DNA from 4 places in the Pseudoalteromonas sp. NFXS39 genome. Region 3 is predicted to be linked to each of the others. Evidence: predicted binding sites of a transcription regulator. Region 3 holds the regulator's gene; each other region holds the start of a gene.

Region 1 (3,764 bases), on a different contig from region 3:
TAGTCAATTTGCTGCTCTTTAACTAGCTCTACAGCTTTCATGCATGTTTGGTAGCTTGGATTTGGCTCAATTCCCGCAAATTCAAACCAAGTATGTTCAATCAATGCGGCTTTAACTTGATCATAAACGCCATTTTTCTTAATGCTGCCGCCACCATAAGTAACAAGTACCTTGGCATTCTTTGGGATCTCGTTTTGAATTTCTTTAATTTGCTGCTCACCAAAATGAATTTTGGTTGGATTCTCAAAGCTAAAATTTAACATGCTTACTCCCTTATATTTGTGAGTATTAATCAGTGACACAACTATTGTATTTATTTTTATACAGGGATAAAGGGAGCAAATAAATAATCACTTTTGCAGACATGCAATAATAAACCACTTAAACTGCTTTAAATTTACTGAAAAACTTAGGGTAAAGATAATGTGGCAAGGCTTAGAGGAATTTTTATATGTTGTTGAGCACGGCAGTTTTACACACGCAGCTAAAGCTATGGAAGTATCAACTTCACATATCAGTCGGCAAGTACAACAACTTGAAAATCGTTTAGGTTCTGTGCTATTTCAGCGCACCACTCGTAAAATTAGTCTCACTGATGCAGGGCGTGAATACGCTGTTAAGTTAAAAGCTATACGCCAAGAGTTAATTGATGCAAACAATCAATTACAAGGTGAGCAGCGCCAACCAAAAGGACTAATAAGAATAACGGGTGCGGGCGAGTTTGTAGCTAACCAAATCGCCCCCAAAGTCGCAGAATTTGTAAAACGCTACCCTGAGGTAGAGGTCGATCTCGACTTTAATAGTCGCAATGTCAACTTAGTTGAAGAAGGCTTTGATTTAGCCATTCGCTTTGGCAGGATGCAAGACTCAAACTTAATTGCACGCCCTTTATGTAAGCGCGTCATGACCCTCGTTGCTAGCCCTGAATACATAGCCAGTCACCCTTCTCTTAAAACGCCTTATGACCTTGCTGAGCATAACTGCTTAATTACCATGCGAAAGCGCTGGCGATTTAATATTGACGATCAAATTAAAGAAGTTCGTATCGATGGTAATTGGCGTAGCAACCACCCGCAGGCTATTTTAAATGCCGCAGTAGCAGGAGTTGGCATTGCCCATTTAGCGTTAGATATCGTGGAACCTTTTTTAAATAATGGGCAATTAGTAAGCATTCTTGAAGAGTTTCAGGTTGGCGATAACGCATCTTGGTTAGTCTACCCAAGAAAAGATCTATTACCGTTTCGTGTACGTTTACTAATAGAACATTTAACCAATGCATTTGCTGATTAATATTTGCTCTTTTAGAAATATGACAAGCAAGTTAGAATCAGTGTAACAATAATAAAAAGTTATCATTATGAGCGAATTTCACCAACTCTCTGCCACCAGCCTACAAGGCCAAACTGTCGATTTTTCTGATTTTGAAAATAAGGTCGTACTTGTTGTAAATACAGCGAGTAAATGCGGTTTCACCCCGCAATACGAAGGCTTACAAGTACTTCATGATAAGTACCATGAACAAGGCTTGGTAATAATTGGCTTTCCATGTAATCAATTTGGTAAACAAGAACCTGGTGATGCTAAAGAAATAAAAGAAGGCTGCTTAATTAACTATGGTGTGAGCTTTTTGATGATGAGTAAGGTTGACGTAAATGGCGAGCATGCTCACCCTGTGTTTAGATATCTAAAATCAGAGCTGCCTGGTTTTATTACCCGCAAAATAAAATGGAACTTCACCAAATTTTTAATTGGTAAAGACGGCAAAGCAATTAAACGATACGCGCCACTTACAAAACCTGAGCAGTTCGAATCAGACATTCTTGCCGCTTTGAGCAAGTAATAAGGCCTTAAAGCAATAAAGAGGCAAATAGCCTCTTTATTTAAATTTATGCTTAGTCGTTCAAGTACTCATCAAAGTCGTCATCGCCTAAGTTTCTACGCAAGCGTTTTTGTTCAAGATAGTCTTCCAACTTCTTCTTAACGCGTTGCTTTTTCTTGTCGTGTTGATTACGCCCGACCATTTCGTACTCGTCTTCAACAAAATCGTCATCTAGCGCGTCATAACTAAATGTCTTACCCACAACCCACTCCATAAAGTGTTTGAGACCAATTCTTGAGATTAAAATTTGCTCGATGAATTGGCAAAGATTAAAAAGCTCAGTAGTTATTTAGTATCTAAAAAACCACCAAAATAAAGCCATACACCCATGCTAAATAGGTCATATGTCAATATTGTGAATAAATAGCGCTAAATTTGATTTCTGAAAAGTGAGAGTTTTTTATCGTTTCGATAAAAGTCATTTATGCATGTGTATTTTTTAGTTAATTTGACTAAAAAATGGTTAAAAAATTATTCCGCGCACTTCCAATAAAAACCCTAAAACACCATAAGCCAATGAAATAAATGAATTTATAATATTTGGCATCCTATTTGATTATATTTTTATGTCATTTCAAACAGGAAAGAAAAAAATGAAAAAGTTATTGTTACTAAGTTCTTTATTTATCGCTACCAGCGCAATGGCTCATAACGATAATGATACAAATATTTCATTCAGCGGTGAGCAATGTGATGTCGAATTTATAAATGATGTGCGTATCACTCCAAGTGAGTTAGAAGTATACACAGCCGATAATCGCAGCATGAAAATCATCGACCAACATACTTTATATATCGATGGCCAAAGCGTATCCCTTAATGCTTCACAACAGCAAGCAATTGCAGATTACTCAGACAGCTTGCGCAGCCAACTTCCTGAAGTAGCTAATATCGCACTTGATGGTGTAAAAATAGCCGGCGTAGCAATCGAAGAAGTATCAAATGCTTTCAACATTGATGGCCTAAGTGACATTTCAGAATTAATGGACGATATCAGCGTAGAAGTGCAAAACGCTTTCTACCAACAAGGTGCGTTCACAATGGGTCAACAAAACTTTGAAAAATTTGGCCAAAACTTTGAAGATCAATTCGATGAGCAAATCGAATCAGCAGTAGAGTCAGCCATGATGCAATCGATGGGCAGTATTTTAGTGGCTCTTGGCTCTGAGCTTTTAGGTTCGGGTGGCGACATGGATGAGTTTGAGCAACGTATGGAAAACATGGGCGCACAAATCGAAGCTCGCGTAGAAACCCAAGCAGCTCAGCTAGAAGAGCGAGCAGATGCATTATGTGGCAGTTTTGCTGATATCGCTCATAAAGAACAAGAATTAGTGGTTCTAGTACCACAGCTAAAAGAATATCAATTATTTACTTTTAAACAGAACGCAGAGTAATTGACCAGTTAAGAAATTAACATCCCTGAACCAAAACACTTGGTCCTTTCGCGCAGAGCTTGCTCTGCGCTTTTTTATTTTTTGGCCAGCACGGTCAGTTGCGATAACGTTTTAATCGCCTGTTCCAAACTTTCAGACCAAGGCAAACCATAGCTTAAGCGAAAACAACTACGGTACTTTTTACCCGCTGAGAATATCAACCCAGGGGTAATACTAATCCCTGCCTCAAGTGCCAAATGAAATAGTTTTACCGCATCATATTGGCTACCAAGATCAACCCAGATAACACAGCCCCCTTGCGGGTTACTAATACGCGCACAACTTGGCATATATTGCTGCAGGCACCAAATCATACGCTCTTTGTTGGTACTCAAGCGCTGTCTTAGCAAGCGTATATTACGGTCGTACTCACCACTGGCTATAAACTCATACAAGGTCCACTGATTTATAAGCGGCGCAGAGCAACTAAGCGCGCGCTTGTGTCGCCTTGC
Region 2 (3,764 bases), on a different contig from region 3:
AAGGTCGCCATTGGCATACTGCTGTAGTCTCCATTTACAAAGCCTTCAGCACTGATGTCATACTCACCTTCAGGGAGTACATTGCCATCGTTATCTTTACCATCCCATTCAAAACGAAGTGCACCCGCTGACTGCGAACCTAATTCAATCGTGCGCACTAACTGGCCCGATGAATCTGTTATTCTTAACGTTAGAGACTCAACGGCAGTTTCTGCAACTACCGACCCTTTAGCGAGATTTTCACCATCAAAATCAATCGTGTCAGACTCAAGTAACGCTTGCTTACCAACAAGGGTAGAAGCCTGTAACGCAGAATTTGATGTCATTGAAGCAGTCAGTGATTCAAACTTCTCATTTAAGTTTGAAATACCCTCAGCCATAGTGAAGTTCGTCATCTGCGCAATCATTTGATCATTATCAGCTGGCTTGCTTGGGTCTTGAAACGACAACTGTTGTGTTAAAAGTGAGAAGAAGTCTTCTTGCGTTAAAGTATCATCTTTCTCTTCTGTTTTATTTTGATTGTCTTGCCAACGTAAATTATCTAAATACGTGGATGACGCACTGCTGATGTCGTTACTCATAACTTATCCTCGGTTACCGCTGCCCAAGCAACAGTGTTTTACTTAACATTTGCTTAGCTGCATCAGCAACTTGCACATTTGTTTGGTAAGAGCGAGAGGCAGAAATCATATTTGCCATTTCTTCTACAACATTAACGTTAGGCTTATAGATGTAACCATTTTCATCAGCACTTGGATGGTTTGGGTTATATTCAATTTGCAGAGGCTTATCACTCTCTACAATGCCTAGTACTTTAACGCCAACAGAAGAGCCCTGAGGATTGCTTTGTGATGCTGACGCTTTAGTCAACTCTGCAGCAAAAACAGGATGGCGCGCTCGATACGTCTGATCTTGGCTAGAACTAATCGAATTCGCATTCGAGATATTACTGGCAGTAGTATTTAAGCGGACATTTTGCGCGCTCATACCGGTTGCTGAAATATCAAAAACATTATACAAACTCATGATTAAGCTCCTTGACTACCGAGGGCTTTTTTAAGGCCTTTAATTTTACTACTCATAAATTGCAGGCTTGCCTGATACTCTAATGAGTTCTGTACATACAAGTTTCGTTCCACTTGTATATCAACTGAGTTACCATCACCTGTATCTGCTTGATTTGGCGTACGAAACATTTCGGCATTACCAACAAAACGACTGCCTCCGGCAATATGTTTAGCATCGGTTCTTACCATACTATTGCCACCTTGCTGGTTGCTTTTTGCCGCTTTTAATGCCGAGGCAAAATCGATGTCTTTCGCTTTATAGCCCGGCGTATCAGCATTAGCGATATTTGTCGCTAATAACTCAGCGCGTTGTGAACGGATCAACATCGCATGCGGATGAACTCCAAATGCTTTATCAAAACTGATAGCCATAACCATCTCCAAAAAATTGACTCTGCAGTGAACAATGCAAAAGATAAGCCAAAAATAAGGAGTAAGTTTTATTTGTATAACAGACTGAAAAATAGATAAATTTAGCAACCTAAGGACTAGGTTGCTAAGGAGAGTTTACTTTTTTTGATAGATAATACCAGGGTTACAACGAACCATATCAAAGCTGTCACTAAGGCCCGCCATTGATTCAGATGCACCTAAAAATAGATAACCTTTAGGGTTTAAAGCTTGAGCAAATTGCGAAATGATTTTAGCTTTTACTTCTGGTGAGAAGTAAATTAACACATTACGACAAAATATAATGTCAAACTTGCCCATTAAGGCGTATGAATCTAGTAAGTTTAAATGTCTAAAGCTCACCATTTTGCGAATAGGTTCAACAACCTGAGCCATTCCATTACCGCTGTCCTTAAAGAACTTCTGACGTCGTTCCATCGACAAACCACGAGCAAGGGCTAACGAGTCGTACTCAGCGTTCTTACACATATCAAGCATGGTATTAGAAATGTCTGTGCCAATTATTTGCGCTCCCATCTTTAATACGCCAGGGTTTTTAGCCTGAAACTCAGCGACCGACATGGCAATAGAGTATGGCTCCTGCCCTGATGAACTTGCCGCTGACCATATTTTCAATGGTCGACGAACATCTTTAAGTTCAGGGAATAGCTTCGTTTTCAATAGCTCAAATGGGTATTGGTCTCGAAACCATAGCGTCTCATTGGTGGTCATGGCATCAACCACAGCGGCACGAAGCTGCCTCTCATGAGGACTTAAGGTTTTACTTACCAACTGTGATAAAGACTCGACATTAAAACGCGCCATAAGCGGCGCTAGGCGACTTTTTACTAAGTAAAGTTTGTTATCACCAAGCACAATGCCACATTGTTGTTCTAAGAAAGAGCGGAATTGATCGTATTCGCTTTGTTGTAAATGCTTATTTTCCAAAGTAATACCACCTATAAATAATTAATCACAATGAACCCACTTTTTCACAGCTGTTGCTAATTCATCTGGGTTAAATTTTGCAATAAAATCATCGGCACCTACTTTTTCAATCATTGCTTGGTTAAATACACCACTTAAAGAGGTATGCAAGATCACATGAAGAGGTGATAATTTTGGATCTGCTTTAATTTCGGCGGTTAAGGTATAACCATCCATTTCCGGCATCTCTACGTCAGATATCAATAAGCCAACGCGCTCAGTAATATCATTTTTACAATCAAGCTGAGCAATCTCACGTAAACGTAATAATGCTTCTTTGCCGTTTTTAGCTAACTCAGTTTGTACACCTAACGGTTCAAGCGCACGTTTAACTTGGTTTCGAGCTACCGCTGAATCGTCAGCAATAAAGACAATACGCTCACCTAAATCACGCTGAATTTCACCCTCACCAACCACTTCAGCACTCACTTCAGTGTTAACTGGACAAATTTCGTTTAAGATCTTTTCTACATCAAGTATCTCAACTAACTCATTTTCAATCTCAGTGACCGCTGTTAAGTATGAATAACGTCCCGCACCTGAAGGCGGTGGCATTATTTTTTCCCAGTTCATATTAACGATGCGCTCAACTCCGCCAACTAAGAACCCTTGCACTGAACGGTTGTACTCAGCAATGATGATAAAACTGTCTTTGATATTTTCAATTGCCGGACCACCTACGGCCATCGATAAATCAATAACAGAGATAGTTTGGCCACGAATGTGCGCAACGCCGCGAATATACGCGTTTGATTTTGGCATGTTAGTAAGTGGTGGGCATTGCAAAACCTCTCTTACTTTAAACACGTTGATACCAAAGCGTTGTCGCCCTCTGAGTTTGAATAATAGTAATTCAAGGCGGTTTTGCCCAACCAACTGAGTACGCTGGTTAACTGAGTCTAAAATGCCTGCCATTTCAATCTCCTAAAGATAAACAATCAGAGCTGGAACAATAATTGCCTTCTTTGTGTTAAAGCTACATAAGGTTACGAAGCGTCTGTTTTTTGACGCAAAATATTTATACCTTGTTTTCAACCATAAGCATAGTCGAAACAATATGAGTTTGTTAAAAAAAAGCCGAAGATACAGTGTTTTTTATTTTCTTACTAGCCTGTTGTTTGCAACACAACTGCAGGCAGAAGTTTATAATAACGAGCAACTTCAACAAATCGCTATCGATTTTGTTAGCGAACAGCTCCCTGATCTGGACACCAAACCACAAATAAGTGCTTTACCATTAGATGGTCGCATTCCTGAGAGGTTTTGTGAGTCGCCAATAAACAAAGAGTTACCAACAGAACCTCCTTTTAATCGGCAGGT
Region 3 (3,764 bases):
CCAGTGTGGGTTAGGTAAAAAACGTGCATCAAATACGTAATCAGCTTCTTTTGGAATACCGTGTTTAAACCCGAAAGACATAAAAGTGATAATCAGTTTTTTATCCTTTTTACCCAAAATCTTTTCGCGAATTGATTCTGCTAACTGATGAACACTGAGATCTGTGGTATCAATCATAAAATCAGCACGAGTGATCAACACATCGAGTAAGACTTTTTCTTGTTTAATAGCCAGATCAAGTGGCAAAGAATCAATGGATAATGGGTGTAAACGACGAGTCTCTGAAAAGCGTTTTATCAGGGTTTGGTCATCACTGTCTAAGTAAAAAAGTGTTGGATTTGCGAAACCAGGAAGGTACTCAAGAATATCATTAAATTCTTGCTGCTCTTTTGGAAGGTTACGCACATCAATACTGACCGCTATTTTATCGTAGTTATCTGATACGCTACGCACGAGCGAAGGCAGTAAATTGACTGGAATATTATCAACGCAATAATAACCTAAGTCTTCAAGTACTCGTAAAGCGACCGATTTACCTGAGCCTGAGCGACCGCTGATAATGATTAATTCCATTTATGCCTCTGCTGATATAACCTGAAACAGTTGCTGATCGGTAGTAGCGCTACGCAGCTGTTTACAAAACTCTTTATCTTTAAGTCTATCAGCAATTGTTGATAAGGTCTTTAGATGAAGCTGAGAGTCACCATCTGGTACGATGAGTGCTACGAAAATGTCAACAGGGCGATTATCAATTGCATCAAAATTGATTGGGGATTCACTCACTATGACAAACGCCTGAGGTTCATCGGCGCCACTCATTCGGCCATGTGGAATAGCAATACCTCGGCCAATACCGGTGCTACCTAGCTTCTCTCGGTTGAGTAAAGCATTTAGGATATCTTGTTGAGATAAATGAGGAAGCTGCTGGTGAGCCAGTTCGCTGATATATTCAAGAATTCTTTTTTTGCTATTAAAAAGGACCGCAGCTTTGCTGCAGTCCTGATTAGTAAGTGAACTTAGTTTCATAATTTAATGTCGAGCTAATTTCTCTTTGTGTTTAATGACTTGGCGATCAAGCTTATCGATCAACGAGTCAATGGCTGCGTACATATCTTGATGTTCTGTAGAAGCGAACAATTCGCCTCCGTTTACATGTAAAGTTGCTTCTGCTTTTTGGCTTAATTTTTCTACATCTAGAATGACATGAACATTATTAATATGGTCAAAATGCCTTTCTAGTTTCGCAAACTTGGTGTTTACATAGTCTCTTAATGAATCAGTGATTTCTACATGACGACCAGTTAAATTTAGTTGCATAAGCATTTTTCCTTCTATGTAAAACGTCTAAATCAAACTCTTACGCTGATTAGACGGAGGTATTGCTAGAGACTCACGATATTTTGCAATTGTACGTCTAGCTACTTTAATTCCTTGCTCAGCCAATATATCTGCAATTTTGCTATCACTCAATGGTTTAGCCGAGTTTTCTGCAGCGACTAACTTCTTGATTAAAGCGCGTATTGCTGTTGAAGAACACTCACCACCATTTTCAGTGCTGACATGGCTTGAGAAGAAATATTTCAACTCAAAAATACCCCTAGGGGTATGCATATATTTTTGCGTTGTTACTCGTGAAATCGTCGATTCATGCATTTCGACCATTTCAGCAACATCATTTAGCACCATCGGCTTCATTGCTTCTGGGCCATGCTCAAAGAAAGCTTGTTGTTGTTGAACGATACAGTTGGTCACTTTTAATAGTGTATCGTTACGGCTTTCTAAGCTCTTAATAAACCACTTTGCTTCTTGTAAGTGAGAGCGAATAAATTGGCTGTCGCTACTTGATTTAACAGAGCGAGACATAGCCGCATATTGGCTGTTCACTCTAATCTTTGGCATACTATCTGGGTTTAACTCAACCACCCAGCGACCTTTTACTTTTTTCACTGATACATCAGGTATGACGTACTCAGACTCTTCGCGTACTATGCTATCCGCAGGCTTAGGGTTTAAGCTGTGAATTAGCGTCATTACTTCTTTAAGCTCATTTTCTTTAAGCTTAGTCTTTTTCATCAAAGTTCGATAGTCGCGACTCGCTAATAATTCGATATGCTCAGATAAAACCATTTTAGTTTCAGCTAAATATGGCGTGTTTGCATCGAATTGGCGAAGTTGAATACACAGGCATTCCTGTAAACTACGCGCGCCAATACCGACAGGATCAAACAATTGAATTCTCTTTAGGACCGCTTCGACTTCATCAAGTTCGATTTCTTCTTCATCACTATTTTGATTAAAGCTCTCGACGATATCTTCACAGCTTACCGTTAAAATACCAGAGTCATCGATAGCCTCAACAATTGCCACAGCAATCGCTTCATCAGTCGGACTAAAGGGAGTTAGCTGTAATTGCCACATAAGGTATTCGTGAAGGGTTTCGGTCGATGCACCTTGATAAATAGATTCATCTTCTGGCATTGGCCCTGATGATGTTGATGGAGCGGCACTCATGTACTCATCCCATGTAACATCCATGGCTAAATCGTCACTTACAGTGTCTTTATTTAGAGCATCACTGCTTTCTTGTTCATATTCGCTAGGTGCTTCGTCTGCAGAAGCGCTGACTTGCACATCGTCAGATTCAGCTTTTTGCTCATTTTTGCCGATGCTTTCTTCGTTGTAATCCGCTTCTTCCACTTCAAGTAAAGGGTTACTATCTAGCGCCTCTTGAATTTCTTGTTGGAGATCCAATGTACTGAGCTGCAACAAACGAATAGCTTGTTGCAGTTGTGGAGTCATTGTAAGTTGCTGGCCCATGCGCAGCTGTAATGATTGCCTCATGTATCCCTAACAATCCTTTTTTTAAGTTATCGATAACTGTGCAAAGACAGTTAAGTTATTATCGATTTATTGTCATTGTTATAAGTCTAGCAGATGCTCTAGTCGGTGGCGTAATGGTTACAGCCTAAATTGCTCGCCTAGATAAACATCGCGTACAGTTTGGTCAGCTAATACGTGCTCAGGTGTGCCTGATGCAATTAGCTCCCCATGAGAAACAATGTAGGCTTTTTCACAAACATCAAGGGTTTCTCGAACATTATGGTCAGTAATTAGTACACCAATACCACGATTTTTTAGGTGCTCAATAATTTTCTTTATATCTAACACTGAAATTGGATCAACACCAGCAAAAGGCTCATCTAAAAGGATAAATTTAGGATTAGCGGCTAATGCGCGAGCAATTTCAACGCGGCGACGTTCACCACCAGATAGCGCCATACCTTGACTATCACGGATGTGTTGGATGCTAAATTCATCTAATAAGCTATTTAGAGTTTCTTCCCGCGTGGTTTTATTTAGATCTTTACGAGTCTCTAAAATAGCCATCAAGTTTTGGTAAACTGTTAACTTTCGAAAAATCGAAGATTCTTGCGGTAGATAACCAATACCCAACCTCGCACGGCTGTGCATTGGCAAAAGGGTAATATCGTTATCATCGATGCTAATTTTACCTTTGTCGCTCGGAACTAGGCCTACAATCATGTAAAAAGTCGTGGTTTTACCAGCACCATTTGGGCCAAGCAAGCCAACAATACTGCCTGCTTCAACTTCCAGACCGACATTTTTAACCACTTGGCGGCCTTTGTAGCTCTTAGCTAAAAGCTCTGCTTTTAATGTGCTCATGGTTGGCCTTTATTGTCTTTTTTATTTTCAACAGGTACTAAAATAGTGTGTACACGATCTGATGAGTTTTCGTCTTTTTC
Region 4 (3,764 bases), on a different contig from region 3:
TCACCAATACCAATGTCGAGATCGGTCGGTGAAATATTAATATCGCCCATCACGATAACATCTTGCTCAGGCGTGTGGTTATCTTCTAAATGGGTCATTAAATCTTTGTAGAACTGACGCTTATATGGGAACTTGGTTTCGTGGGCAATATTATCGCCTTGCGGGAAATAGCCATTCATCACCGTTAATTCACGGCCATTTTCTTGTGTCACAGTAACACTAATCATACGGCGCTGTGACTCGTCAGTATCAGTTGCAAAGCCTTTAACGACTGATTTTGGTTCTTGCTTACATAACATAGCCACGCCGTAGTGCGCTTTTTGACCATGAAAATAAACGTGATAACCCATTTTTTGCACGTCTTCGAGAGGGAAGGCCTCATCATGCACTTTGATTTCTTGTAAGCCAATAATATCTGGTTGATGTTTATCAATTACGGCTTGCAACTGGTGTAAACGGGCGCGCAGGCCGTTAATGTTAAATGAGATTACCTTCATGGTGCACCTATTATTTTTGTTTCAGTGTTTAGCGCAATTCTATCATCAAACTAGGGCTTATTCATGAGCTAATTACGAAAATCAAATTGGGTAAATGTTGATCAATTGCTGCTTAATTTAAAAACATTGTTAACTCACTATTAATTATTAAATTAAATAAATAATTCAGTTGATCTACTTATTTTTGTTTATATAATGCGCGCAAACCATCCGTTCATATTATGTACTATTTAAAGGTAAACCATGAAAAAACAATTAGTGATGCTTTCTCTTGCATGTATCTCATTTGGCTCATTAGCAAGCAACCCGCACTACTTTTCAGCTGATAACCGTATTGAATCTAAATTATGTAGCTTAAGTGCGAATGAAGGGTTTACCGCTGCACGTAAAGAAGCAGCAAAGCATGGCATTTCAATGTCGCGTTTTTCAAAAAGCATTTTATGCAACGGTACTGACATCCGTGACATTGCTAAAAAAGCACAATCACAAAATTCAGCATCAAAAGCAGCAGTTGAAGTGTTTGCTAAAAATGAGCAAAAAGAAACTCAACTTTGTATCACAGCACTTAAAAAAGGTTTAACACCTGTGCGTGAAAAAATTGGTAACTTAAACACCTTAAAATGTAATGGCGAAGCTGTAACAGACTTCGTTAAGCGTTACCAAAACGCAGCTATCTAATAGCGATATTATGGCTATATGGAAAAGCGCTCATATGAGCGCTTTTTTTATGAAAAAATTACAGCAAGCTATGAAAAGCTTGCTAAATCATAGGCTTAACCTTAGCTTAACTATTTTGTAAGTGCTTGATTTTAGTCAGTAAGACATTTTGGCATTCAACTTGTAATAGTCAAAGTGAATCTAATCGACTACAAGGAAATGTCTTATGAACAAGTTAACTCTAGCATCAACAATTTTGGCAGCATTAAGCCTATCAGCATGTTCTGCAAGTAACTCTTTAGCAAAAATCGACAGTGATTTTGGTAGCCTAGATAATGACAATGACGGTTATATCTCTAAAGTAGAAGCTGATGACGATGCAATTTGGGATCATTTTTCAAATATCGATACCAACATGGATGAGCAAATTAGCCGCACTGAATTTAATACTTATATGCAGTTAAATACAGGTAAAGTGGCAACTGATAGCGAGGTGTCTGAATCAGCATTTAAAGCAGAAATTGCTAGATTTGACCGCATCGAAAATGACTTTAAATCGTTAGATAACGATAAAAATGGTTATGTATCAATTGAAGAAGCAGATGACGACGACATCGCAAATCATTTTGGCTATATGGATAGCAACAAAGATAAGCGTGTAAGTCGTACTGAATTTATCAACTACATTAGCAAATATGGCAGCGATGTTGCCGAAGATGATGCCCTTGAAATGGTTAAAAACAGCTAATTTCATTATTCATTTTTGAAATATCCCCCAAAGCCAGTGTTTTACACTGGCTTTTTTATAATAATTTTTCCAACCTTGGCTGACTTCTGTCATAATAGAGCGTTAGTGATTTAAAATGACCTTTAGTAACGATGGCCACAAAACGTATCAGTGATGAACAGTTAGTCGAAATCATAGAAGCTGCGATTTTTGTTGCTGGAAAACCCGTGTCTAAACGGCATTTAAAAGAAACAGTATTAGCTGATTTAAGCGTATCTATGCCACGCATTAATAATGCAATTGAACAGATTCAAACGCATTATCAAACCAGAGGTATCAAGCTTGTTGCAGTAGGTAGCGGTTATAGATTTCAGGCCTGTGCGAGTTTAGCACCTTGGCTGGCAAACTTATGGCAAGAGCGCGCACCTAAATACTCAAGAGCACTATTAGAAACTTTATCCTTGATTGCCTACAGGCAACCTATTACCCGTGGTGAAATTGAACAAGTACGGGGAGTAACCGTTGGCTCAGGGATTATTAAAACCTTATTAGAAAGAGAGTGGGTAAGGGTTGTGGGCCACAAAGAAGTGCCAGGTCGCCCTGCTTTGTATGCAACAACATCCGCTTTCTTAGACTATTTTTCATTAGCTGGTTTAGATGAATTACCACCATTACCTGAACTTCAGGAGAGTAAAATCAACCAGCTATTGAGCGATCCTTCTGTGAGAGAACTATCTGAATGAGTAATTTAGAAACTGAAAAGTTACAAAAAGTATTAGCCCGTGCAGGCGTGGGTTCACGTCGTGAAATGGAAAAATACATCGATGCCAACCGCGTGAGCGTGAATGGTAAAGTGGCGCGTTTAGGCGACCGTGTAGAAACAACCGATGTGATTCGTGTTGACGGTCACGTGGTAAAAATTGAAGACAAAGCTGACCGTATTTGTCGTGTGCTTATGTATAACAAACCAGAAGGTGAGTTATGTACACGTAAAGATCCGGAAGGCCGCCGTACGGTATTTGATCGCTTACCACGTGTTGATGGCGAGCGCTGGATAGCGGTAGGTCGTTTAGATATTAATACCGCAGGATTAATGCTGTTCACCAATGATGGTGAACTTGCAAATCGTTTAATGCACCCAAGTTACGAAGTAGAGCGTGAATACTCTGCTCGTGTATTCGGCGAAGTAACTAATGATACGCTGCGCACTTTAACAAAAGGTGTTGAACTTGATGATGGCCCTGCAAAATTCTTGAACATCAAACCTATGGGTGGTGAGGGGATCAATCGTTGGTTCAATGTCACATTAACTGAAGGTCGAAACCGCGAAGTACGTCGTTTATGGCAATCACAAGATGTTGAAGTATCGCGTCTTATCCGTATTCGTTACGGTAAGTTAGAGCTTGATAAGCGCTTACCTCAAGGTGGTTGGGCTGAGCTTGATTTAGATACGGTAAACTATTTACGTAAAACAGTACAACTAGGCCGCGAAACGCAAACTAAGCTGTCGGTTATTCCTGAAAAGCGTAAAGACAAGCGTGCTAAAATTAACCAAATTCGTAAGGCGGTTAAAAAGCACAATCAACGCGCTAAACAAACTAAGCGTCGTTAATCAATAATATAGCGGTTTGCAGATAAAGCGATTTATTTGCAAACTGGCATAAAAAAAGCAGCGATATCGCTGCTTTTTTTGTTTCACAATGCTAATTAAGCATTTTCAACAGCTGTACGTGGGTCAACATATTCCATGTTGAAAGCTTCAGCTACTTCTTTATAAGTAACTTGGCCTTTGATCACGTTTAAGCCTTTTAAGAAGTTTGCATCGTCAAGAAGCGCTTTCTTGTAGCCTTTGTTAGCAAGGTTGATGATGAACGGTAATGTTG

What was found. The regulator sigma-54, encoded in region 3, starts transcription at its own class of promoters, with help from an activator protein. The targets are predictions, from matches to a motif close to GTTGGCACGNNNNTNGNNT.
Region 1: the regulator sigma-54 is predicted to act here: its motif matches at 2,419-2,437, upstream of J3455_RS18620 (YggN family protein).
Region 2: the regulator sigma-54 is predicted to act here: its motif matches at 1,474-1,492, upstream of flgB (flagellar basal body rod protein FlgB).
Region 4: the regulator sigma-54 is predicted to act here: its motif matches at 1,323-1,341, upstream of J3455_RS18535 (EF-hand domain-containing protein).

The regions. Positions count from the first base shown of each region.
Region 1 is NZ_JAGDEC010000013.1:3,623-7,386, reverse strand. It holds gene J3455_RS18640 (iron-containing alcohol dehydrogenase) at 1-263, opposite strand, end outside; gene J3455_RS18635 (LysR family transcriptional regulator) at 424-1,290, shown strand; gene J3455_RS18630 (glutathione peroxidase) at 1,358-1,840, shown strand; gene J3455_RS18625 (PA3496 family putative envelope integrity protein) at 1,893-2,081, opposite strand; gene J3455_RS18620 (YggN family protein) at 2,473-3,273, shown strand; gene J3455_RS18615 (aminotransferase-like domain-containing protein) at 3,348-3,764, opposite strand, start outside.
Region 2 is NZ_JAGDEC010000002.1:139,808-143,571, reverse strand. It holds gene J3455_RS04220 (flagellar hook assembly protein FlgD) at 1-581, opposite strand, end outside; gene flgC (flagellar basal body rod protein FlgC) at 595-1,026, opposite strand; gene flgB (flagellar basal body rod protein FlgB) at 1,029-1,439, opposite strand; gene J3455_RS04205 (CheR family methyltransferase) at 1,575-2,405, opposite strand; gene J3455_RS04200 (chemotaxis protein) at 2,427-3,359, opposite strand; gene flgA (flagellar basal body P-ring formation chaperone FlgA) at 3,502-3,764, shown strand, end outside.
Region 3 is NZ_JAGDEC010000007.1:147,530-151,293, reverse strand. It holds gene rapZ (RNase adapter RapZ) at 1-573, opposite strand, end outside; gene ptsN (PTS IIA-like nitrogen regulatory protein PtsN) at 574-1,026, opposite strand; gene hpf (ribosome hibernation promoting factor) at 1,030-1,317, opposite strand; gene J3455_RS14415 (RNA polymerase factor sigma-54) at 1,345-2,841, opposite strand; gene lptB (LPS export ABC transporter ATP-binding protein) at 2,959-3,684, opposite strand; gene lptA (lipopolysaccharide transport periplasmic protein LptA) at 3,681-3,764, opposite strand, start outside.
Region 4 is NZ_JAGDEC010000012.1:91,787-95,550, forward strand. It holds gene xthA (exodeoxyribonuclease III) at 1-497, opposite strand, end outside; gene J3455_RS18530 (exonuclease III) at 741-1,175, shown strand; gene J3455_RS18535 (EF-hand domain-containing protein) at 1,381-1,902, shown strand; gene scpB (SMC-Scp complex subunit ScpB) at 2,034-2,624, shown strand; gene rluB (23S rRNA pseudouridine(2605) synthase RluB) at 2,621-3,493, shown strand; gene ald (alanine dehydrogenase) at 3,589-3,764, opposite strand, start outside.